DNA from 2 places in the Dactylosporangium salmoneum genome. Region 2 is predicted to be linked to the other one. Evidence: riboswitches for the same ligand, from Rfam matches in the RefSeq annotation. Region 2 holds a riboswitch; the other holds the start of a gene.
What was found. A riboswitch is a leader RNA that binds a small molecule or an ion and turns the genes downstream of it on or off. The one in region 2 is predicted to bind S-adenosylmethionine.
Positions count from the first base shown of each region.

Region 1: another riboswitch for S-adenosylmethionine. It lies ahead of thrC (threonine synthase); the one in region 2 lies ahead of ABD352_RS41920 (aminotransferase class V-fold PLP-dependent enzyme).

Region 1 is NZ_BAAARV010000083.1:239,469-251,005, forward strand. Features, by position in the region: gene paaN (phenylacetic acid degradation protein PaaN) at 1-71, opposite strand, end outside; gene ABD352_RS42515 (GNAT family N-acetyltransferase) at 126-1,136, opposite strand; gene thrC (threonine synthase) at 1,455-2,723, opposite strand; SAM riboswitch class I at 2,738-2,874, opposite strand; gene ABD352_RS42525 (glucosyl-3-phosphoglycerate synthase) at 2,961-3,878, shown strand; gene ABD352_RS42530 (hypothetical protein) at 4,159-4,641, opposite strand; gene ABD352_RS42535 (ABC transporter permease) at 4,687-5,562, opposite strand; gene ABD352_RS42540 (alpha/beta fold hydrolase) at 5,648-8,344, opposite strand; gene ABD352_RS42545 (AAA family ATPase) at 8,422-10,671, shown strand; gene ABD352_RS42550 (DUF3263 domain-containing protein) at 10,675-10,764, opposite strand; gene ABD352_RS42555 (DUF3263 domain-containing protein) at 10,791-11,141, opposite strand; gene ABD352_RS42560 (DeoR/GlpR family DNA-binding transcription regulator) at 11,265-11,537, opposite strand, start outside.
Region 2 is NZ_BAAARV010000083.1:100,314-111,850, reverse strand. Features, by position in the region: gene ABD352_RS41950 (fatty acid--CoA ligase) at 1-1,170, shown strand, start outside; gene ABD352_RS41945 (hypothetical protein) at 1,167-1,640, shown strand; gene ABD352_RS41940 (NACHT domain-containing protein) at 1,692-4,682, shown strand; gene ku (non-homologous end joining protein Ku) at 4,689-5,672, opposite strand; gene ligD (non-homologous end-joining DNA ligase) at 5,767-6,705, shown strand; gene ligD (non-homologous end-joining DNA ligase) at 6,698-7,585, shown strand; gene ABD352_RS41920 (aminotransferase class V-fold PLP-dependent enzyme) at 7,602-8,831, opposite strand; SAM riboswitch class IV at 8,811-8,928, opposite strand; gene ABD352_RS41915 (PrsW family intramembrane metalloprotease) at 9,342-10,832, shown strand; gene ABD352_RS41910 (GroES family chaperonin) at 10,837-11,145, opposite strand; gene ABD352_RS41905 (AI-2E family transporter) at 11,328-11,537, shown strand, end outside.

The DNA of each region.
Region 1 (11,537 bases), 140 kb from region 2:
TCGGCGATCGCGGTCAGCGCCCGCTCCAGCGTGTCGGCGTGGCTGGTGAACATGGGGTGTGAGTTCTCCATGGCGCCATCCTGCCACCGCCCGGTGTGGGTCGACCGGGCGAAGCCGCATCGAGCCTAGAAGGCGGTGGGGCCCTGCCAGTTGGCCCAGGTGCCCGCGAAGCGGAACCCCATGGCCTCGTTGATCGCGATCATGTAGTCGTTCGAGACCGCGTTGAACGTGTCGACCGTGGTGACCGCCGGCTCGGCGACGAGCATCGCCCGCAGGTTCTCGACCTTCGCCACGATGCCGAGGCGGTGGCCGCGGTGCCCGGGGTGCACCAGGGTGATCCCCTGCCAGGCGTGCCAGTCGACGCCCTCGCTCAGCCGCATCGCGGTCCAGGCGACGAGCCGGCCGCTGGCCGCGTGGACGACGCCGGTCTGGTAGCGCCGCAAGCCCCAGGCGACGAACATCCGCTGCTGCTCCCGGAAGCGCCCGGCGTCGATCTTCTGCGGCTCGTATTCCAGCTCGCCCATCGGCGTCTCGGCGATGAAGGAGCTGTCCAGCGCGGCGAGGTCCTCGAGGTACTCCTCCGGCGCCTCGCTCTCCCATCGCACCACGGTGTAGCCGTCCGCGCGGGCCAGGCCCTCGGCGTGCAGCCGGTCGAGCGCGGCGTGGTCGAGGTCGGCGATGAGCAGCCGCCGGCGGGCGTCGGTCAGGCCGTCGCGCATCCCGAGGCCGGCACAGAAGGCCTCATGCGCGGGGGCGAGCGGGCTGAACGAGTGGGCGGTGGTGCGCCCGGCGGCCCGGGCGAGCTCGGCCGCGTGCCGGTAGAGAGCCCGGCCGACGCCGCGGCGCCGGTGCCCGGGGGCGACGCGGACGTCGATGTGGGCGTTGGTCAGGTTGTCGCGCAGCGGCAGTTCCAGCTGGACGGTGCCGGCCGGCGCGTCGCCGTCGAGGGCGAGGAAGACGCGGCGTCCGTGCCAGGGCGCCGGGATGCGGAACAGCGCCGCGTGGTGGAACCGGCTGCCGTCGGGCCAGTCCGGCACGTCGGCGCGCATCGCCGTTTCCTCGATGTCGTAGGTCGCGTCGATCGCCGCCGGGTCATCGGCGTGCACCTCGACGATCTCGAGCGTGGTCTGGGCCATGGCCTCAGGGTGGGCGCGCGTGAGCCGGCGCGGCAAACCATTTATGCCCGGAAATTGGTCGAGAGGACGCTCGCCAACACCTCCGGTGTTGTGGTCGCGGCCTCCACCGATATCGGCGAAAGCTCGCGGCGACACGTCCTCCCGCACCGAGCATCCTGGACCTAGGTACCTAAGGCGTCAAGTCCACCGATCAGCGCACGGCGCGCTGTCGATCACACTCCGTGTCGGACATAACCGCCATTCGGGCAACCCGTTCCACGTCCCGGTCTGAAAGCGCTCTCTTTTCCTGAACGCTGGGTAACTACGGGGCCGGAAAAATCATCCGAGCAGGCCGGCCTCGCGGGCGGACTTGAGCGACGGCTTCACCCGGTGGGTGGGTCCGACGTTGCCGGCCACCGCATCGAGGGTCTTCAGGCCGTCGCCGGTGTTGAAGATGACCGTCTCGGCGCTGGGGTCGAGCTTGCCCGACTCGACGAGCTTCTTGAGCACCGCCGTGGTCACCCCGCCGGCCGTCTCGGCGTAGACGCCGGTGGTCCGGGCGAGCAGCTGGATGCCGGCGCGGATCTCGTCGTCGTCGACGTACTCCATCCAGCCCCCGGTGCGCCGCACCGACTCCAGGGCGTAGACGCCGGCCGCCGGGTCGCCGATGTTCAGCGACTTCGCGATGCCGGTCGGCTTGACCGGGGTGATCTCGTCGACGCCGTCGTGCAGGGCCTTGGCGATCGGGTTGCAGCCGGCCGACTGGGCGCCGAAGACCTTCCACTCGGTCGGCGGCACCAGGCCGATCTCGACCAGCTCGGCGAACGCCTTGTCGATCTTCGTGAGCAGCTCGCCGCTGGCCATCGGGATGACCACCTGGGCCGGGATGCGCCAGCCGAGCTGCTCGGCGACCTCGTAGCCGAGCGTCTTGGAGCCCTCGGCGTAGAACGGCCGGACGTTGACGTTGACGAACGCGGTGTCCTCGAACTCGTCGGTCTCGGTCAGCTCCGAGCAGAGCCGGTTCACCTCGTCGTACGAGCCTTCGATGGCGACGACCTCGCCGCCGTACACGGCGGTCATGATGATCTTGCCCGGCTCCAGGTCGGCCGGGATGAACACCGTCGACGGGACGCCGGCCCGGGCCGCGTGCGCGGCGACGGAGTTGGCCAGGTTGCCGGTGGAGGCGCAGGAGTACCGCGTGAAGCCCAGCGCCTTGGCCGCGGTCAGCGCCACCGAGACGACCCGGTCCTTGAACGAGTGCGTCGGGTTGGCCGAGTCGTCCTTGACCCACAGCTGCGCGGTGAAGCCGAGCTCCTTGCCCAGCCCGTCGGCCTTGACCAGCGGGGTGAGGCCCGGGTCGAGGCTCACGCGGGTGTCCGGGTCGACCCCGACGGGCAGCAGCGGGGCGTAGCGCCAGATGTTCTGCGGGCCGGCCTCGATCTGCTCGCGGGTCACCTGGGCCAGCGCGGCCGGGTCGTAACCCACCTCGAGCGGGCCGAAACACTCGTAACAGGCGTGCTGCGCGGCGAGCGAGAAGGTGGCGCCGCAGCCGCGGCAAACCAGGTTGCGGGCCGGGGAGTCGGTGAAGACGCTGAGCGTCGAGGTCATGGCGGAGGCCTTTCCTCTCATCTTTCCCAAGCGCACGGGCGTGCACCGGGACGGATTTGGCACCTACCGCGCACTGGCCTCGACATCGAGACGCGCGCAGGGGTTGCCGGGGCTTCATCGGGCCGTATCCCTCTGCCCCTCTGGATGAGGTATGAAGTTGTGCCACCAGTGTAAGGGGCGCCACCGGGGGCCGGGTATGAGTCATCTCACGACTCGGACACCGCTAGCGTTGATCTCATGCACCCGATCGCGGCGGACTGGTTCGCCCGGCGCACCTCCGGCTGGCGCGACTGGCCCGAGGAGGAGGTCCTGGCGGCGAAGGGCGACACCCGGGTGAGCGTGGTGCTACCGGCGCTGGACGAGGAGCCGACGGTCGGCGAGATCGTGGCCGGGGTGCGCACCCTGGGCCCGCTGGTCGACGAGCTGATCGTGGTCGACTCGGGGTCGGTGGACCGCACCGCCGAGGTGGCCGCGGCGGCCGGCGCGACTGTGCACCACCGCGACGACATCCTGCCGGGCACCGGCTCCCGGCCGGGCAAGGGCGAGGTGCTGTGGAAGGCGCTCGCGGTCACCAAGGGCGACATCCTGGTGTACGTCGACGCCGACCTCACCGACTTCCGCCCCCACTTCGTGACCGGCCTGCTGGGCCCCCTGCTGGCCGACCCCGCCACGCTGATGGTCAAGGCGTTCTACGACCGCCCGCTGCTGGACCTCTCGGCGGCCGGCGGCGGCCGGGTCACGGAGCTGGCCGCCCGGCCACTGCTCAACGCCTACTTCCCGGAGCTGGCCGGGGTCGTGCAGCCGCTGGCCGGGGAGTACGCGGCCCGCCGCTCGCTGCTCGAGTCGCTGCCCTTCGCGGCCGGCTACGGCGTGGAGACCGGACTGCTCATCGACGCCTGGCGCGAGCACGGGCTGGACGCCATCGCGCAGGTCGACCTCGGCCAGCGCACGCACGGGCACCAGGACACGGCGGCGCTGGGGCGGATGGCCGCCACGATCCTGCAGACGATCAACGCCCGCGTGTTGCCGAGCCGCTCGCTCTGGCCGACGTTGACGCAGTTCGAGCGGCATGATTCCGCCGTTGTACCGCGGGAGACGGCCGTCGCCCACCCCGACCGCCCGCCGATGCGCACCGTCAGCGGCTACGAGGGATAGCACCCGTCGACGGGAACAAGCCGACAAGTCGGGCACTCCGTGCCGCGACTTGTCGGATATTTACCCTGACGGGGCATAGTCTCTGTTTTTTCGTCCGCCGTGGCATAAATCCGACATGTCGTGGCGCGGAGCGCCCGACATGTCGTACCCGCGGGATATGCCCGTTCAGGCGGCCGCTTCCTCCGACTCCGGGACGAAGCGCCACAGCTGGGCGGTGGCCGTCGCGGCGCCCATCGTGGCGCGGAGCGCCCGACATGTCGTACCCGCGGGATATGCCCGTTCAGGCGGCCGCTTCCTCCGACTCCGGGACGAAGCGCCACAGCTGGGCGGTGGCCGTCGCGGCGCCCACGACGGCCAGGGCGAGCGCGCCCCACTCGACGGCCAGCAGCCACCACGGGGTGTCGATGATCGCCACCGGTTCGTCGCCGGTGAACGAGCCGACGACGACCGCCACCGCGACCAGCAGCATGACCACCAGCAGCAGTACGGCGGTCAGGCGCAGCACCCACTCGCCGGAGCGGCCGGCCAGGCGGGCCAGCAGGGTGCTGCCGGCGGCCACGATCGCGGCGAAGGCGCTGGCGAACGAGCCGAGCAGGTTGAAGACGCGCGCGGTCTCCAGCTCGGTCGGGCCCTTGGTCACGTTGGACGTCTGCGCGAAGTGGGCCCACTGCACCAGGTGGCCCTGGTCGTAGTAGAGGCCCGCCGCGAGGGCGGCGAGCCCGACGACCAACGCGCACGCGCCCCCGAGGGCGGAGATTCGCATGACCGGGCACCCTACCCGCCGGTAGGGCGCCCGGTGGACCTGGGTCTAGCTGACCACGTCCTTGCGCAGGAAGCGCCAGAACCCGAGGGCGAAGAACACCGTGGCGTAGGCGATCGCGGCCACGGCGCCCTTGACGAGGTCGTCGACCTGCATCGGGCTGGAGAGCAGGCCGAGCCAGGCGTCGTTGTAGTGCGTCGGCAGGACCGTGCGCAGGTTCCCCAGCGCGGTGATCTGGTCGAGGATGTTGGACAGGATCTGCAGCAGCACCGCGCCGCCGACCGCGCCGAGCGGGGCGTCGGTCGACACCGACAGCAGGAACGCGAGCGAGGCGACGACGAGCAGGCAGACGCAGAGGTACCCCACGATCTCCAGCAGCCGCACCACCCCCGTGCCGGCCGGGATGTCCCCGCCGATCGGCGCGCTCAGCGGGGCCCAGCCGTAGCGCAGCGTGCCGGCCAACAGCGCGGTGCCGACGAGGGTCAGCACGGCCAGCAGGCTGTAGAGGAGGGAGACGGCCAGCTTGATGCCGAGCAGGCGGGCTCGCGGGACGGGCATCGCCAGGAGGTACCGCAGGCTGCCCCAGCTGGCCTCGCTGGCCACCGTGTCGCCGCAGAACAGCGCGACCACCACGACCAGCAGGAAGCCCGACGACACCAGCAGCGTGAACAGGGTGAAGTTCGGGCCGCCGGAGGTCGCCAGGTCCGACAGGCGGGAGAACTCGCCGTTGCCGCCGCCCCCGTTGTCGTTGTTGTTGCCGCTGTCCAGCTGGAACGCGATGAGGATGATCAGCGGGAGCAGGACCATGAAGCCCAGCGCCATCTGCGTGCGCCGACGGGAGGCCTGCCTGCGGATCTCCGTCCACAGCGAGAGGGTGGCGCGGGGACGGTACCCCACCGCTCCCCCAACAACGTCGGTGCTCATGCCGTCCCCTCCGCTTCGCTCCGGCGCCGGCCTGAGCTAAAGCTGTTCATACTGTTCGCGGCCCCTCCGCTCCGCTCCGGACCGCTCACGGCCGCTCCCCACTCGCCTTGGTGTCCCCGCCGACGAGCGACAGGAACGCGTCTTCCAGCCGGCGCCGCGGGGCGATTCGGTCGATGCCGACCCCGGCCTTGACCAGCGCCGCCACCACCTCGGCCCGCGGCGCGCCGTCGATGTCGACGACCAGGCCGCGCCCGCCGGACCAGGCCACCGAGCGCACGCCGGTGAGCTCCTGCAGTACCTTCTCGGCCGCGTCCACGTCGGAAACGTCCAGCTGCACGCTGGGCGACTCGCCGACGATCTCGTCGACCGGCCCGGCCGCGACCACCTCGCCCCGGTGCATCACCACCACGTCGGTGCAGGTCTGCTCGACCTCGGCCAGCAGGTGGCTGGAGACAAGCACGGCCCGCCCGCCGGTGGCGTAGCGGCGCAGCACCTTGCGCATCTCGGCGATCTGCGGCGGGTCCAGCCCGTCCGTCGGCTCGTCGAGCACCAGCAGCTCCGGCAGGCCGAGCATGGCCTGGGCGATGGCCAGCCGCTGCCGCATGCCGTGGCTGTAGGTGCGCACCCGCCGGTTGACCGCACTGCCGAGGCCGGCGATCTCGTACGCCTCCTCGAAGTGGGCGTCCTCGGCCGGGCGGCCGGTCGCCTTCCAGTACAGCTCCAGGTTCTGCGCCCCGGTGAGGTGCGGCAGGAAGCCGGGCCCCTCGACCAGCGCCCCGACCCGGGACAGCACCGGTGCGCCGGGCAGCAGCCGGTGACCGAAGACGAGGATCTCGCCCGCGGTCGGCCGGGTCAGCCCCATGAGCACCCGCAGCGAGGTGGTCTTGCCGGCGCCGTTCGGGCCGAGCAGGCCGACCACCTGGCCGCGCCGCACGGTGAAGTCCACCCGGGCCACCGCGACGAAGTCCTTGTACTCCTTGCGCAGCCCGCGCACCACCAGCGGCGTGTCGACGAGCTCGGCGTCGACGCTGCGGTCGATGCGCCGGGCCCGCCGCCGGGCGAGGACCAGCACCACGGCCAGGCCGAGCGCGATGGCCGCGAGCAGCCCGGCGAGCACGTAGCGCCAGACGATGTCGGGGTTGGCCAGCGGGGTGCCGGCGATGGCGGGGAGGTCGACCGAGCCGTCGAGGGCGACGGTGTACACCACCGGCTCCGTCGGCGACCAGTAGCCCGTGTCCGCCGTGGCCACCGTGACCCGCACCCGGCTGCCCGCCTCGAAGCGGTGCACGACCGCGGGCAGGGTGACGGTCACCGGCACGGCGTCGCCGATGTTCTTGGGCAGGCCGGTGAGGTGGATCGGGGCGATGAGCCCGTCCGGCACCGAGGGCTCACCCTTGGCCGGCACGTCGTAGAGCTTGACGAAGAGCGTCGCCTCGCCGGTCGGGGACGCGACCCGCAGCCGCACCTTCGGCGCGCCGGCGACGTCCAGGGCCGCGCCGACCGGGGTCGAGACGAAGTCGGCGTGCTGGCCGGGGATCTCCTGGGTGATCCCGCCGGCGCCGGCCGCGCCGAGCAGGCCGGACAGCCCGGCGATGGGCAGCGAGGAGATGCCCGCCGGATTGCCGTCCGGCGGACTGGCGATCCGCTGGTCGGGGCCCTGCAGCGTGACGGCGGCGCCGACATTGTTCAGGCCGGGGTAGGCGTCCACCGAGGAGGCGGCGGTGACCAGGCCGCGGCCCTGCGCGTTGAGGCCGGAGACCCGCGAGTAGGTGAAGCTCGTCGGCGGGGTCGCCCCGTCGCCCTTGAGGTAGTGGCCGAGCCACTGGTCGCTGAGCTGCCGCAGCCGGTCCACCTCGGACTGCGGGCCGCTGCCGCCGTCGTGGCCGCCGGTGTACCAGGCGACCCGGACCGGCGTGCCGTTGGCCGCGATGCCGCGGGCGTTGGCGTCGCCCTCGCTGAGCGGGAACAGGGTGTCCACCTGGCCCTGGATGAGCAGCGTCGGCGCCTTGATCCGGTCCAGCACCTGCGACGGCGAGGACTTGCGCAGCAGCGCCTCGGTGGCGGGGGTGGACCGGCCGGTGGTGGCGATGTCGAGGTACGCCTTGCAGATGTCCTCGGCGAAGCGCCCGCACTGCGGGTTGGCCGGGTTCTCCGAGGAGCCGAAGAACTCCCCCGCCCACTGCTTCTTGAACACCCCGCCGGGCAGGAAGACGTTGACGAGGTCGTTCCAGGTGATCATCGGCACGATCGCGTCGACCCGGGCGTCCTGGGCGGCCAGCAGCAGGGACAGCGCGCCGCCGTAGGAGCCGCCGACGGCGGCCACCTTCGGGTCGTTGCCGTCCTTACGGATCTCGGGCCGCGCGGCGAGCCAGTCGATCAGCCGCTGGGCGTCCTTGACCTCCCAGTCCGGGCTGTCCAGGTGGATCTCGCCGGTGGAGCGGCCGAAGCCCTGGGCAGTCCAGGTGAGCACGGCGTAGCCCTGGTCGGCGAAGCGCTCGGCGTCGGAGCGCACGCTCTGCTTGGTGCCGCCGAAGCCGTGGGCCAGCAGGACGGCCGGCACCGGGTCGCCGGCCCCGGCCGACTTGGGCAGGTACAGCGTCGTGTCCAGGGTGACCTCGGACCCGTCGTCGGGGCCGGTCTTCACCGTGATCATTTGATCGGTGGTGCGGAAGCTCTTCGGCTTGGGCGCCGAGGCCCAGCCGACCAGCCCCACTACGAGCACCAACGCGACGGCGCCAGAGATGATCTGGCGCCGGCTCAGGCTCGGCAGGCGAACTCGCATTGACCAAACGTACGCATCGGATGTTGCGGCGGGCGCAATCCCTCAGGCCCTTCACAGCAACGGCTACGCTCGTTTGCGTGTCGGCGACCTTGACGCTCACCGCCAGCCTCCGCCCAGCCGCGCTCGACGCCCGCCGGGGTGTCGTCCGCCTGCACCCGGAGGTGCTGACCGCGCTCGGCCTACGCCCGGGCGACCCGATCGCGCTCACCGGCCGGCGCACCTCGGCCGGGATCGTCGCGGTGGCCGAGCCGGGCGCCAGCCGGGCCCTGCTCTACGCCGACGACCTGGTGCTGGGCAACCTCGGCCTGCGGGACGGGGGCCAGGTGGCGGTGGCCGCCGCCCCGCTGCGCGCGGCCCAGACGGTCACGCTGTCCGGGCCGGCCGAGATCATGGCGGTCGTCTCGCCGGAGATGCTGCGGCTGGCCCTGCTGGGCAAGGTCGTCACGGTCGGCGACAACGTGTCGCTGCTGCCCCAGGACGTGTCGCTGGGGACGCTGTCGGTGTCGGCTCCCGCGGTACACATGGTGGATCGCGGCCTGGTCGAGGCGGCCCGGCGCAGCCTGTCCAACACCGTCGGCTACGCGTGGACGAGCGCCCTGCTGACCGTGGTGGCGGCCGACCCGGACCCGGGCGCGCTGGTCACCATGGACACCGCCGTCGGCTGGCAGCACGGCCAGGCCACCCACGCACCTGGCAGCGTCGTCGCGCCGGCCGGCTCCGCCCCCACGGCCGCCGCGCCGGCCTCGGCCCCGGTCCCTGCTCCGGTGCTGGACGACCTGCCCGGGCTGCGGGCGCAGGCCGAGCAGCTGATCGAGCTGCTGGACCTCGGCTTCCACCACGGCGAGGTGCTGGCCAAGCTCGGCACCACCGTCTCCCTCGGCGTGCTGGTCACCGGCCCGGCCGGCTCGGGCAAGTCGGCGCTCGTGCGCGCCGTCGCGGCCGAGGTCGAGGCCCAGGTGGTGGCGCTGTGGGCGCCCGAGATCGCGGCGCTGACCAACAACGACGCCGCGGCCCGGCTGCGCAAGGCGGCCGACGAGATGCGCGCCCCCGGCCCGGCCATCCTGCTCATCTCCGACGTCGACGCGCTCGCGCCGCGCGACCAGCCCGGGCCGCTGGCCACCGTGTTCCGCCAGCTGCTGGCCGAGCTGATCGGGGAGGGTGAGGCGGTGGTGTGCACCACCAGCCGCCCCGAGTCGGTCGACCCGGCGCTGCACTCCCCCGAGCTGCTCGCGCACGAGATCTCGGTGCCGCTGCCGGACGCCGCGCTGCGCCGCGAGCAGCTGACCGTGCTCACCCGCGGCATGCCGCTGGCCGACGACGTGCGCCTCGACGAGGTCGCCGGCCGCACGCCCGGCTTCGTCGCCGCCGACCTGGCCGCGCTCGCCCGCGAGGCCGGGGTCCGGGCCGCGCTGCGCCACCGCCGCGAGGCCGAGACCCCGCAGGTGGTGATGGCCGACTTCGAGGCCGCGCTGGAGGTGGTCCGCCCGACGTCGATGGCCGAGAGCTCGCTCGAGCTGGCCAAGGTCACCCTCGACGACGTCGGCGACATGGTCGAGGTCAAGCAGACGCTCACCGAGTCGGTGCTGTGGCCGTTGTCGTACCCCGACGCCTTCTCCCGGCTGGGCGTCGAGCCCCCGCGCGGCGTGCTGCTCTACGGCCCGCCCGGCTGCGGCAAGACCTTCCTGGTCAAGGCGATCGCCGGCACCGGCAAGGCCAACGTGCTCTCGGTGAAGGGGGCCGAGCTGCTGTCCAAGTGGGTCGGCGAGTCGGAGCGCGCGGTGCGCGAGCTCTTCCGCCGCGCCCGCGAGGCCGCGCCGACGTTGGTCTTCCTGGACGAGGTGGACGCGCTGGCCCCGACCCGCGGGCAGGCCACCGACGGCGGCACCACCGACCGGGTGGTCGCCGCGCTGCTGACCGAGCTGGACGGGGTCGAGTCGCTGCGCAACGTCGTGGTCATCGGCGCCACCAACCGGCCCGACCTGGTCGACCCGGCCCTGCTGCGCCCCGGCCGGCTGGAGCGGCTGGTCTTCGTGCCGCCGCCGGACGCCGACGCGCGGGCCGAGATCCTGCGGGCGGCCGCGAAGTCGGTGCCGCTCGCCCCCGACGTGGACCTGAAGGCCCTGGCCGCGTCGCTGGACCGGTTCTCGGCCGCGGACTGCGCCGCGCTGGTCCGCGAGTCGGCGCTGGCCGCGATGCGCGAGTCGCTGGACGCCACCGAGGTCACGGCCACCCACGTGGAGCTGGCCCGCGAGCGGGTCCGCCCGTCGCTGGACCCGGTGCAGGTGGCCTGGCTGGCCGGCTACGCGGAGCAGCAGAAGGCGCGCTGAGCCCTACCGGTGCCGTGCCCGGGAGGCGCGCAGCCGGCACAGGCGCTGGACCACCTCCGGGTCGTGCGCCAGGGCCAGGGGGTGGTCGAGCAGCTGGTAGTAGCGGGTCGCGCTGAGCCCTACCGGTGCCTTGCCCGGGAGGCGCGCAGCCGGCGCAGGCGCTGGACCACCACCGGATCGTGCGCCAGCGCCAGGGGGTCGTCGAGCAGGCCGTTGAGCAGCTGGTAGTAGCGGGTCGCGCTGAGCCCGAAGGTGTCGCGGATGGCCTGCTCCTTGGCGCCCGCCTGGCGCCACCACTGCTTCTCGAAGCCGAGGATCTTCTTGCTGCGCTCGTCGAGCTCGGCCGGCTCCTCGGCCGCCGCCACGTCCGCGGCCGGCTGCTCCGGCTCGTCGCCGTCCAGGAAGTCGTCGACGTCCTCTGTGGACGGTTGCGTGGGGACGCGGCGGGCGGCGAGTTCGTCGCGCTTCATCGTCGCTCTCCCGGGGGACGTGGGGGTCACCCGCCACCCTATCGGCTGACCCCTCGTTCACCCACCGGTTCATGGCGCGAAATGTCCGACATGTTCCGAATGGGCCCTGACGCGCGCCCGCCGTCAGGCGGTGACGATTTTGACGCCGGCCGACCGGAAGGCGTCGAGCGTCGCGGTGGTGGCGTTGGAGTCGGTCACCAGCGTGTCGATGCGGTCGATCGGGCAGATCCGGGCGAAGGCGTGGCCGCCCAGCTTGGAGCTGTCCGCGATGATCACCACGCGGCGGGCGCGGGCGACCATGAGGCTGTTCATCGCGGCCTCGCCCTCGTGGTGGGCGGCGGCGCCGAGGGTGACGTCGAGCGCGTCGACGCCGAGCAGGGCGATGTCGAGGGTGAC
Region 2 (11,537 bases):
CACCGGTGGGACGAGCTGCTGCAGGGCCGGCCGGAGACGTACGAGTGGCCGGACATCGACGAGGACGACGCCGCCGCGCTGTGCTACACCAGCGGTACCACCGGAAACCCCAAGGGCGTCGCCTACTCCCACCGCTCGATCTACCTCCACTCGATGGAGGTGTGCATGGCGGAGAGCTTCGGCCTCGGCCCGCTGGTCCGCGACCTGTGCATCGTGCCGATGTTCCACGCGATGGCCTGGGGCCTGCCCTACGCCGCGCTCATGAGCGGCGCCTCGCTGATCATGCCGGACCGGTTCCTGCAGGCCGAGCCGCTGGCCAAGATGATCGAGGTGGAGAAGCCGACCTTCGCCGGCGCGGTGCCCACGATCTTCACCGACCTGCTGGCGTACCTCGACGCCCACCCCACGGACACGTCCTCCCTGCGCGAGGTCGTCATCGGCGGCTCGGCCTGCCCGCCCGCCCTCATGCACGCCTACGCCGACCGCTACGGCATCCAGGTCATCCACGCCTGGGGCATGACCGAGATGTCCCCGCTCGGCTCGGTCGCCCGGGCCCCCCTCGGCGTCGAGGGCCCCGAGGCCTGGGCCTACCGGTACACCCAGGGCCGCATCCCGGCCAGCGTCGAGGGCCGCATCGTCGGGCCGATGGGCGAGGTCATGCCCAACGACGGCAAGGCGGTCGGCGAGCTGCAGGTCCGCGGCCCGTGGATCACCGCGCAGTACATCGGCGAGGACGGCCCCGACCCGGACAAGTTCGACAACGGCTGGCTGCGCACCGGCGACGTCGGCACGCTGACCCCGAACGGCTACCTGACCCTCACCGACCGGGCCAAGGACGTCATCAAGTCCGGCGGCGAGTGGATCAGCTCGGTCGACCTGGAGAACGCGCTCATGGCCCACCCGGCGGTGCTCGAGGCCTGCGTGGTCGGCGTCCCCGACGACAAGTGGGGCGAGCGCCCGCTGGCCACCGTGGTGCTCAAGGACGGCGCCAGCACCGACGCCGACGAGCTGCGCGAGTTCCTGGCCGGCAAGGTGGCCCGCTGGCAGCTGCCGGAGCGCTGGTCGTTCATCGAGGCGGTGCCCAAGACGAGCGTCGGCAAGTTCGACAAGAAGCGGGTCCGGGCCGACTATGCGGGCGGCACCCTGGAGGTGGTACAGATCAACGGGTGACGCGCTCGGCAAAGGTCGCCATCTTCATCACGGCCGCTGTGGTGGTCTGCGTGTTCGCGGCGTGCGGCGTGGCCCTGGCACTCAAGGACTGGGTGCCGGGCCTCGCCGGCTGCGCGGACCCGACCAAGCCGACGAAGACCGCCGTCTTCACCGAGCCGGCCCGCATCGAGCAGATGTACCCCGAGCTGAAGCCGGTCCGGGCCGTGCACTGGCAGGAGCACGAGGCCGTCGCGCGCAGCTGCCCGCAGGTCGGCACCATGCGGTACGAGATGGACGGCCTCGTCCAGATCACCCCGGAGCGCGCCGCGGACCTCGCCGCGCAGGCCCCCTCGGCCCCGCCCCAGAGCCCCGAGATCCCCGGCGACCTGCGCCCGTTCGCCCCGCAGGACCCGCACTGGCAACCGATCGGCGAGGGCCTGCTGCTGAATCGCGAATCGGCGACGGTCTACTTCGTGCACCTCTCGGCATAGCGCCCGACCGATACGGTGGAGGTCTCCGTCCGCCCTCGGAGGTCTTGGGCCTTGTCCGGTATCGAGCTTGCGACCGTCGCCATCGGCTCTGCTGTCGTCAAGTGCGCCGCCAAGCTGTGGCTCGGCGACCGTGCTCTTGCGGCCGATATTGCCGCGAGTGCGGTGGATGCCCTGGCCGCGCGGGCCTCGGGGTTCCTGCAGCGCAAGAAGCTCAACCGGACATTCGACGAGCTCGCCGACTCGGTCGCCGGGCGCATCCAGGTCTATGTCGAACGGGAATTTTACAGGCTGCCTGAGGGGGAACGGCTGGCCGTTCTCGATGCAGTGCGGTCCACCCTGGAGAGCGCACCGCTCGACAATGAGGACCTGTTTGCCAAGGACCTCAACGCCGCATACGTCGATCGACACGTGCGTGCCTACAACCCTAAAGCCGAGCGCAACGCTGCGCTGTCGGCCGAAGGTGCAGGGCTGTACGACCGGGTGCTGCGAGATTGCTGCGAATACATCGTGCAGGTCATGATCGCGCTGCCTTCCTTTGGTCCCAACGCACTTGTCGAGGTGTTGAGGCGAGAGCGTCAGATCGCCGCGACCCTCGAGGAGGTGCTCGGCCGACTGCCGCAGCGCGGCGGGCGGCGGGCGGAAGACTTCGAGACCGACTACCGCCGGCAAGTCGTCAACGTCCTTGACGAGGTGGAGCTGTTCGGTGCCGATGTTGCCACCCGGCGGTATCCGCTCAGCGTCGCTTACATCAGCCTCTGCATGGCCGTGGCGGCTCCGGACGCCGAAGCTGGGCCGCCGGTATCGATCGAGCATGCCCTGGCGACGCAATCGCGGATCTTCCTGCGCGGCGAGGCGGGCGGCGGCAAGACGACGTTGCTGCAGTGGGTCGCGGTCCGCACGGCGCTACGGGAGACGCTCGCCGACTCGTCCGAACTCATACCGATCTTCATCCCGCTGCGCCGCTACGTGGGCCGAGACCTGCCGCCGCCGGAGCAGTTCTTGGGCCATGTCGGTCGGCACATCGCAGACGAGATGCCAGGCCATTGGGTACACGATCTGCTGCGGCACGGCTCGGCCGTCGTGCTTGTCGACGGTGTGGACGAGCTGCCTGACGAACAGCGCGGCGAGGCTCGGCGCTGGCTCGGCGACTTGGTGGCTGCGTTCCCGGACGCCCGTTTCGTCATCACCTCGCGGCCCGGTGCAGCCCCGCCGGACTGGCTGGATCGGCAGGGGTTCGTGCCGTACGACCTACGGCCGATGTCACCCGCGGACGTCGATGCCTTCGTGCGGTACTGGCATGAGGCGGTTGGTGCCGGCGTCCCGGACCTGGACGAGCGAGGGCGCTTGGAGGATTTTGCGGACCGCCTCCGCCGGGCGATCCCGGTTCGCCGCCACCTGCGCCTGCTGGCCGAGTCGCCACTGCTGTGCGCGTTGATCTGCGCACTGCATCGAGACCGCAATGGCCAGTTACCAGAGAACCGCATCGAGCTCTACAACGTCGCACTGGAGATGCTGCTGCAGCGACGCGACCGAGAGCGCAGTGTGGTGTCCGCTCTGGACATGTCCCGTGTGGAGAAGACCCTCCTGCTGCAGGACATTGCGTACTGGCTGATTCGCAACGGCCGGTCGGACGCGGAGCGAGGCGAGGTGATCGAGGCCTTGCAGCGCAAACGGCCAACCATGGTGCAGATCCGCAGCACCGCGGAGGAGATCTATGCACACCTGCTTGAGCGCAGCGGCCTTATCCGCGAGCCGGTCGTCGGCCGGGTCGACTTCATCCACCTGACGTTTCAGGAGCATCTGGCCGCGCTTGGCGTGCTCTCCAGCGGCGACATCGGCCTGTTGCTGGCCAGCGCCCATCTCGATCAGTGGCGCGAGGTTGTGATCATGGCGGTCGGCAACGCCAGCTCGCACGACCGGGAAGCGATCATGCGAGGGCTGCTGAGCCGGATAGAGAAGGACCCGGACTCTCGCGAGCAGCTGATCTTGCTGGCGTTCCTGTGCTTGGAGACTGCGCCGGAGCTCGCCGTCGAGTTGCGTATCGCGGTCGAAAGGCATGCTGCTGAGGTTCTTCCGCCGAAGACGGTCCGCGCGGGCCAGGCGCTCGCGGCCGTCGGCCCATCGGTCCTCGAGTCGCTACGCCGGGTCCAGCCGACACTGGCGGGCGAGGTTGTGGCCACTATCCGCGCGGCGGCCGAGATCGGTGGGCCAGATGCGCTCGACATGATCGAGCAGTGGAGCGACGATCGCCGTGCGGACGTGGTGGACGAACTGCTGCGGGCCTGGCCCCGATTCGACCGTGCGTCGTATGCGAGACGGGTGCTTCGACGTTCGCCGCTGAAGGAGGGGCACGTCGTGCTCGACGACGCTGAGGCGCTGCCGTACGTACACCTGCTGGAGAATCTTCGCTCGCTCGATGTTGTGACGCCGGACGGGCTGGCAGATCTGGAGTTCGTCGCCGGCTGCGCCGAACTGCGTCGGCTCAAGGCGGTTGCACCAGCGTCAGGGCAACTGCATGCGCTGTCCGGACTGCAGCGACTCGAGTGGTTGAGCCTCTCGTCCTCGCCGGTCGGGTTCCTGAGCGGCGAGGACATTTCCCTGCCGAGCGTGACCACGCTGGGTCTTGCGGGCTTCGGCGGGCCGGTCGACGCCGAGGCGGTCGCGCGGTTTGCGCCGAATGTGCAACATCTCGTCCTCGAGAATGTCTCGTTCACCCACCAGCGGGTCTTCGAAGCGCTCCCGCTTGGCCTGCGGACGCTCTCGCTGCGGCACTCCGACGTGCAGTTCGGCCCGGAACTCGCGAGATACACAGAGCTCGAGTTTCTGGACCTCGGTGGAGTAGGGCACATCGACGGGGAGGTAATCCGGCTGCTGGGCGGCCTCCCGAACCTCTACGAGGTCAACCTGCTCGGCTGTTCCGGTCACTTCAACGTGGAGCCGCTACGCCATCGGGGCATTGCAGTGACCACCCTGCGGGGGCATGGCCGACTGCGCCTCTGGCGCCGGCTCCCCTACAACGGGCGACCCGTCGAGTTCTTGTAGCTGGCTTCACGCGGACTTCTTCGCCGCGGTCTTCTTCGCCGGCGTCGCCTTCTTCGCCGCGGCCGCCGTCGTCTTCTTCGCCGCAGCCTTCTTCGCCGGGGCCTTCTTGATGGGGGTCGGCTCCTCGGCGGGCTCCTCGTCCACGGCCGCCGCCTGGGCGCGCTTCGCCGGGGCCTTCTTGATCGGCGTCGGCTCCTCGGCGGGCTCCTCGCCCCGGGCCGCCCGCGCCCGCTCGACCGAGGCGCGCAGCGCGGCCATCAGGTCGACCGCCGCGGCCGGGGCCTCCTCGGCCTCCTCGGGCTGAACCACCTCGCGGCCGGCCACCTTCGCGTCGATGACCTCCTGCAGGGCCTCGCGGTAGTTGTCGGTGTAGGTGGACGGGTCGAAGTCGGCGGCCATCGACTCGATCAGCGAGCCGGCCATGGCCAGCTCGGCCGGGCGGGCGGTGACGTCCTCGTCCAGGATGTCGAACTTGGCCGCGCGGATCTCGTCGGGCCACAGCATGGTGTTGAGCACCAGCACGCTGTCCCGGACGCGCAGGGTCGCCAGCTGCTCGCGCTGGCGCAGGGCGACCTTCACGATGGCGACCCGGTCGGTGTTGGTCAGCGCGTCGCGCAGCAGGGCGTAGGGCTTGGCCGCGGTCTGCTCGGGCTCCAGGTAGTACGCCTTGTTGTACAGGATCGGGTCGACCTGCTCGGTCGGCACGAACTCCAGCACCTCGATCGCCCGGCTGGTGGTCAGCGGCAGGTCGGAGAAGTCGTCGTCGGTCAGGATCACCATCTCGCCGCCGCCGAGGTCGTAGCCCTTGGCGATGTCGTCGTAGGCGACCTCCTCGCCGTCGACGGAGCAGACCCGCTTGTACTTGATCCGTCCGCCGTCCTCCCGGTGCACCTGGTGGAAGCGGATGTCCTTCTCCTCGGTCGCCGAGTACAGCCGCACGGCGATGGAGACCAGGCCGAAGGAGACCGCGCCCTTCCAGATCGCGCGCATGAAGATCCTTTCCGCAGCGTGTGGACCTTACTCATCAGAATCGCATCGTTTCGAGCCGGGCGCGAGGAACTCGCAGGCGAACTATGGTGTGGGCATGGCAGGGCCGCCGGCACCGATGCTCGCCTCGCCCGGACCGCTGCCCACCGGGCCGGGCTGGGCCTACGAGTTCAAGTGGGACGGCATCCGGGCGATCGCCGTGGTCAGCGGCGGGGCGACCCGGCTCTTCGCGCGCAGCGGGGCCGAGGTGACGGCCGCCTATCCGGAGCTCGCCGGGGTCGGGCGGGAGCTGGCCGACTCGGTGCTCGACGGCGAGGTGGTGGCCATGGACGAGGCCGGGCAGCCGTCGTTCCAGGTCCTCGCCGAGCGCATGCACGTGCGGGAGCCGCACCGGGCGGCCCGGCTGGCCGCCGCGGTGCCGGTCACCTACCTGGTCTTCGACGTGCTGAGGGCCGAGGGCGAGGAGGTGGTGTCGCTGCCGTACCGCATCCGCCGCCAACGCCTCGAAGGACTCGCCCTGGGCGCCCGCGCGGTCGTGCCCCCGTCCTTCGAGGACGGCGCGGCGACCGTGGCGGCCAGCCTGGAGAACCGGCTCGAGGGCGTGGTGGCGAAGCGGGCCGACTCGCTGTACCACCCGGGCATTCGCACCCCCGACTGGGTCAAGGTGAAGCTCGAGGAGAGCGCCGAGTTCGTGGTCGGCGGCTGGCGGCCGGGCAAGCGCGCGCTGGGCGCCCTGCTGGTCGGCGTGCCGGCCGCGGACGCTCCGGGCGGCCTGACCTACCGGGGACGGGTCGGCGGCGGCATCTCCGGCGAGTCCGAGAAGTCGCTGCTGGCCGCGCTCGGCCCCCTGTCGACGAGCCAGAATCCCTTCGGCGCATCGGTACCGCGGGAGGACACCCGCGGCGCCGTCTGGGTGCACCCGCACCTGGTCGTCGAGGTCAAGTTCAGCCACCGCACGCGCGACGGCCGGCTGCGCTTCCCGCGCTTCCTGCGCATCCGGCCGGACCTCACCCCGACCGAGGTGAGCGATGCCTGACCGGCTGCGGGTCGAGGTCGACGGGCGGCAGCTGGAGATCTCCAACCTCGACAAGGTGCTGTACCCGCGGGCCGGCTTCACCAAGGGCGAGGTCCTCGACTACTACACGAGGATCGCCCCGACGCTGCTGCCGTACCTCGCCGGCCGCCCGCTCACCCGCACGCGGTACCCCAACGGCGTCGACGGCGCCAGCTTCTTCGAGAAGAACGCGCCGGCCGGCACGCCGGAGTGGGTGCGCACGGTACGGCTGCCGGTGCCCGGCTCGTCCAAGGGCCGCGAGAAGATCGACTTCATCGTGGTCGAGGAGCTGGCCGCGGTGGTCTGGCTGGCCAACCTCGCCGCGCTGGAGCTGCACACCCCGCAGTGGCGGGTCGACGCCGAGGGCCGCCCGCTCGACCCCGACCAGCTCGTCGTCGACCTCGACCCGGGCCCACCCGCCGGCCTGCCCGAGTGCTACGAGGTGGCCCTGCTGATGCGCGAGCGGCTGGCCGCCGACGGGCTGGGCTGCGGCCCCAAGACCTCCGGCAAGAAGGGCATGCAGCTGGTCGTGCCGCTGCCCGGCGACGAGCCGGCCGACGAGGTCAGCGCCTACGCCAAGGCGGTCGCCGAGGAGCTGGCCGCCCGCCACCCGCGGCTGGTCGTGGCCAAGATGGCCAAGCAGCTGCGCCCCGGCAAGGTGTTCATCGACTGGAGCCAGAACAACGCGTTCAAGACCACGGTCGCGCCCTACTCGCTGCGGGCGGGGGAGACCCCGACCGTCAGCGCCCCGCTGACCTGGGACGAGGTCGAGGCCGGCGAGCTCACCGCCGCCGACCTGACCCCGTCCGCGGTCCTGGACCGCGTGGCCGACCTGGGCGACCTGCTACGGGGCGCCCGGTAGCCACTCGCTCCCGCACCTACCGCAGGGCGGCCAGGAGCCGTTCCACGTGCTCCTCGGTGGTGCCGATGCCCAGGCTGGCCCGCACCGCGTGCTCCGGGGCCCGGTCCGCGCCCTTGCGCTCGGCCGCCTCGGCGAGCAGCCGGCGGGTGAGCGGGTGCGCGCAGAACAGCCCCGTCCGCACCCCGATCCCGTGCTCCCGGCCCAGGGCCACGGCCACGTCCCCGGCGTCGCGGTCGAGCAGCGCGAACGAGACGATCCCGACCCGCTCGGCATCGGCGGGGAAGAGCCGCAGCTCCTCGACGTGCGGCAGCTCGGCCAGCCCGGCCCGCAGCCGCGCGACCAGGGCGCGCTCGTGGCCGTTGAGCCCGTCGGCCCGCAGGGTGCGCAGCGCGGTGGCGATCGCGACCGCGCCGAGCAGGTTCGGGGTGCCGGCCTCGTGCCGGGCCGCCCCGCTCGCCCAGCGCACCGCGTGGTCGTCGCCGACGTGCGCGCTGGCCCCGCCGCCGGCCAGGTAGGGCTCGGCGGCGTCGAGCCAGTCCGCCCGGCCGGCCAGCACGCCCGCGCCGAACGGGGCGTAGAGCTTGTGACCCGAGAAGGCCACGTAGTCCGCGCCGAGGCCGGCCAGCGCGGCCGGGTCGTGCGGGGCCAGCTGGGCCGCGTCGACCGCGATCCGGGCGCCGAAGCGGTGCGCCACCTCGGCCAGCCGGGCCACCGGCCACACCTCGCCGGTCACGTTGCTCGCCGCGGTCACGCTGACGAGCACCTGCGGGGCCCGGACGCGGGCCAGCGCGTACCCCAGCGCCTCGACCGCCTCGTCCGGCGAGCGCGGCACCGCCAGCCGGACGGTGTCGCGCCAGGGCAGCAGGTTGGCGTGGTGCTCGGCGTCGAACGTGAGCACCCGGGTGCCGTCCGGCAGGGCCCGGGCCAGCAGGTTGAACGCGTCCGTGGTGTTGCGGGTGAAGATCACGGTGTCGCCGGCGCCGCGGCCCAGGGCGTCGGCGACGGTCTCGCGGGCCTGCTCGTACTCGCGGGTGCAGCGCTGCGACAGCGCGCCCGCGCCGCGGTGCACGGAGCCGTAGTAGGGCAGCAGCTCGGCCACGGCGTCGGCGACGGCCCGCAGGCAGGGCGCGGTGGCGGCGATGTCGAGGTTGGCGAAGTCGACGGAGCGTCCGTCGGGCAGCTTGATCTCGCCGGGGGACAGCACAATGGACACGGGTGACCCTTTCGCTCGCGCTTGCCCGGACACACCGCGTGCCGGGCCAGGTCATCACCCGGGGCACCCCGCCGCGAACGCGAGGGTTGCCGGCCAGCAAGCCGGGGCTTGTGCGCTGGCACTCATGACCTGTCCAGACGGTACCGCGGATACAGTGGCCCCATGAGCGAACTCCCGCCGAGTGGGACGCCGAATTCGCCCACATCCGGCCCGCCGGACTCCCCCTCGTCGGGGGCTCCGGCCTCGGGGCCGGGTGCCTGGGCAGCGCCCAGCGGCGGTTCCAGCGAGCCGGTCTCCGGTCCGGCGCATCCGGGTGGCGGGCCGGCCGAGCCGGTCTCGGGCCCTGCTTGGGCGTCTCCGGGTGGGGGTCCGGCCGGGCCGGTCTCGGGCCCCGCATGGGCATCGCCGGGCGGGGGTCCGGCCGGGCCGGTCTCCGGTCCCGCTTGGGCGTCCCCGGGTGGCGGTCACGCGCATCCGGGCGGCGGGCCGATCCCGGGCCCGGCGCCCAACCCGTGGGCCCGGCCCACCGCTGGCCCGCCGATCGTGCCGCAGGTCCAGCTCGGCCACGCCTCCGCCCCGCCTGGCGCGCCCTCTGGCTGGCCGCCGGTGCTGCCGGGCGTCGCGGTGCCGAACGTCATCGAGGCGGCCGAGCCCAGCACCGGCCAGCAGGAGTACCCGACGGCCGCGCTCGCGCTGGCCGCCGCCCCGCCGGCCAAGCGGTCCGACAGGCGGCGGCTGTGGACGCTCATCGGGGTCATGAGCTTCATCGCCCTCTGCGGCGTGGCCGTGCTGACCTTCTTCGGCTTCAACGGCGGCTTGACGGGCCTGGTCGTGGGCGTGGTCTCCGCCGTCGTGCCGGTGCCCCTGCTGGTCAGCTGCTTCCTGTGGCTCGACCGGTACGAGCCGGAGCCGGTGAAGTACCTCATCTTCGTCTTCGGCTGGGGCGCCTGCGTGGCCACGGCGGTCGCCCTGGCGGTGAACACCACGAGCGCCTACTTCGCCGACAAGGCCGGGCTCAGCGAGTCGCTCGTCGCGGTGCTGGTTGCGCCGCTGATCGAGGAGAGCATGAAGGCCCTCGGCCCGGTGCTGCTGATCTGGCGCCGCCCGCGGGCGTTCAGCGGCATCATCGACGGCATTGTCTACTGCGGAATGTCGGCGGCGGGCTTCGCGATGATGGAGAACATCCTTTACCTCGGCTTCAAGGGGTACGGCGAGACGGCCCAGAAGGCCGGCGCGGCCTCGGGCGCGGCCGCGCTGGTGGGCATCTTCATCGTGCGCATCCTGCTCAGCGGCTTCGCGCACCCGCTCTTCACGTCGATGACCGGCATCGGCCTGGGCGTCGCCTCGCGCACCTCGAACCGGGCGGTGCGCTTCCTCGCCCCGGTCGCCGGCCTGCTCCTCGCGATGTGCCTGCACGGCTCGTGGAACCTCATGTCGGTCATCGGCTCGACGACGACCATCGTGCTGCTGTACGGCTACTTCGCGGTCATGATGCCGATCTTCCTGGCCATGGTCGGCTTCGCGCTGTGGCTGCGCGCCAACGAGGGCCGGCTCACCGAGCGCATCCTGGGCGAGTACGCGCGGGCCGGATGGTTCTCGCCGCCGGAGGTGGCCGCGCTGGGCACGCTCGGGCGGCGGATCTCGGCCCGGCGCTGGGCCAAACGGGTGGCCGGCGACGCCGGGGCCAAGGCGATGCGGGCCTTCCAGTTCGACGCGACCCGGCTCGCGCTGCTGCGCGACGGGCTCTACCGCGGCCTGGACGACGAGCCCAAACGCCGGATGGAGACGCTCGCCGAGGAGCGGCAGCTACTCACCGCGCTGGACGCCTACCGCCAGGTGTTCGTCGGCCGCGACCCGACGGCGCCGCGGGCGGTGTGGGACGGGGCGCGGTACCACATCACGTTCCCCGACGGCGTGGTGCGGGTGCTCGACCCGCCGCCGACCCCGGTCGTGCCCGTGCCCGTCGCGGTGGCGCCGCCGCCCCCGCCCCCGACGGCCCCGACGGCCTTCGCGGGGCCCTACGGCTACCGGTAGCGACTCAGAGGTAGAGGCCCGTCGAGTCCGGCTCGACCCGCCGGGCCGCGACCGCGTGCACGTCGCGCTCGCGCAGCAGCACGTAGTCGCGGCCCTGTAGCTCCACCTCGGAGCGGTCCTCGGGGTCGAACAGCACCCGGTCCCCGGCCACGATCGAGCGCACGTTGGGCCCGACGCCGACCGCGGTCGCCCAGGACAGCCGCTTGCCGACCGACGCCGTGGCCGGGATGACGATGCCCGACACGTGCCGGCGCTCGCCCTCGGCGCCTTCGAGCCGCACCAGGACCCGGTCGTGCAGGAGCCGGATCGGCAGGGCGTCGCCGGACGTGGCCTCTGATGATCCGCCGGACGTCGCGCCGGTGGACGGCTGGTATCCGGCGGTGGGTTGTGCTGTCACGGTTGCGACGCTACCGCCTTGATGCGTGCCAACGCCCAGCGACCCGGACTACGGTGGTGTCCTGGTCAATAGCGAAAGCGCGTCAAGGGAGGTCGCACGTGGGCCGGTTCGACTCGGTGCGGGCGAGCCTGCGCCGCGCCTACCTTCAGCGCCTGGAGGAGGCGAGGGCCGAGCGGGAGGTCGCCGCCGCGGTCGACGCGGCCGTGCCGGATCTGCCGCCCGAGCCGGAGCCGGCGATCAACCACGCCACGACGACCAGCCGCGACGACGCCGAGATACCGCACGGCCTGCGCGTGGCCGCCGCCTGG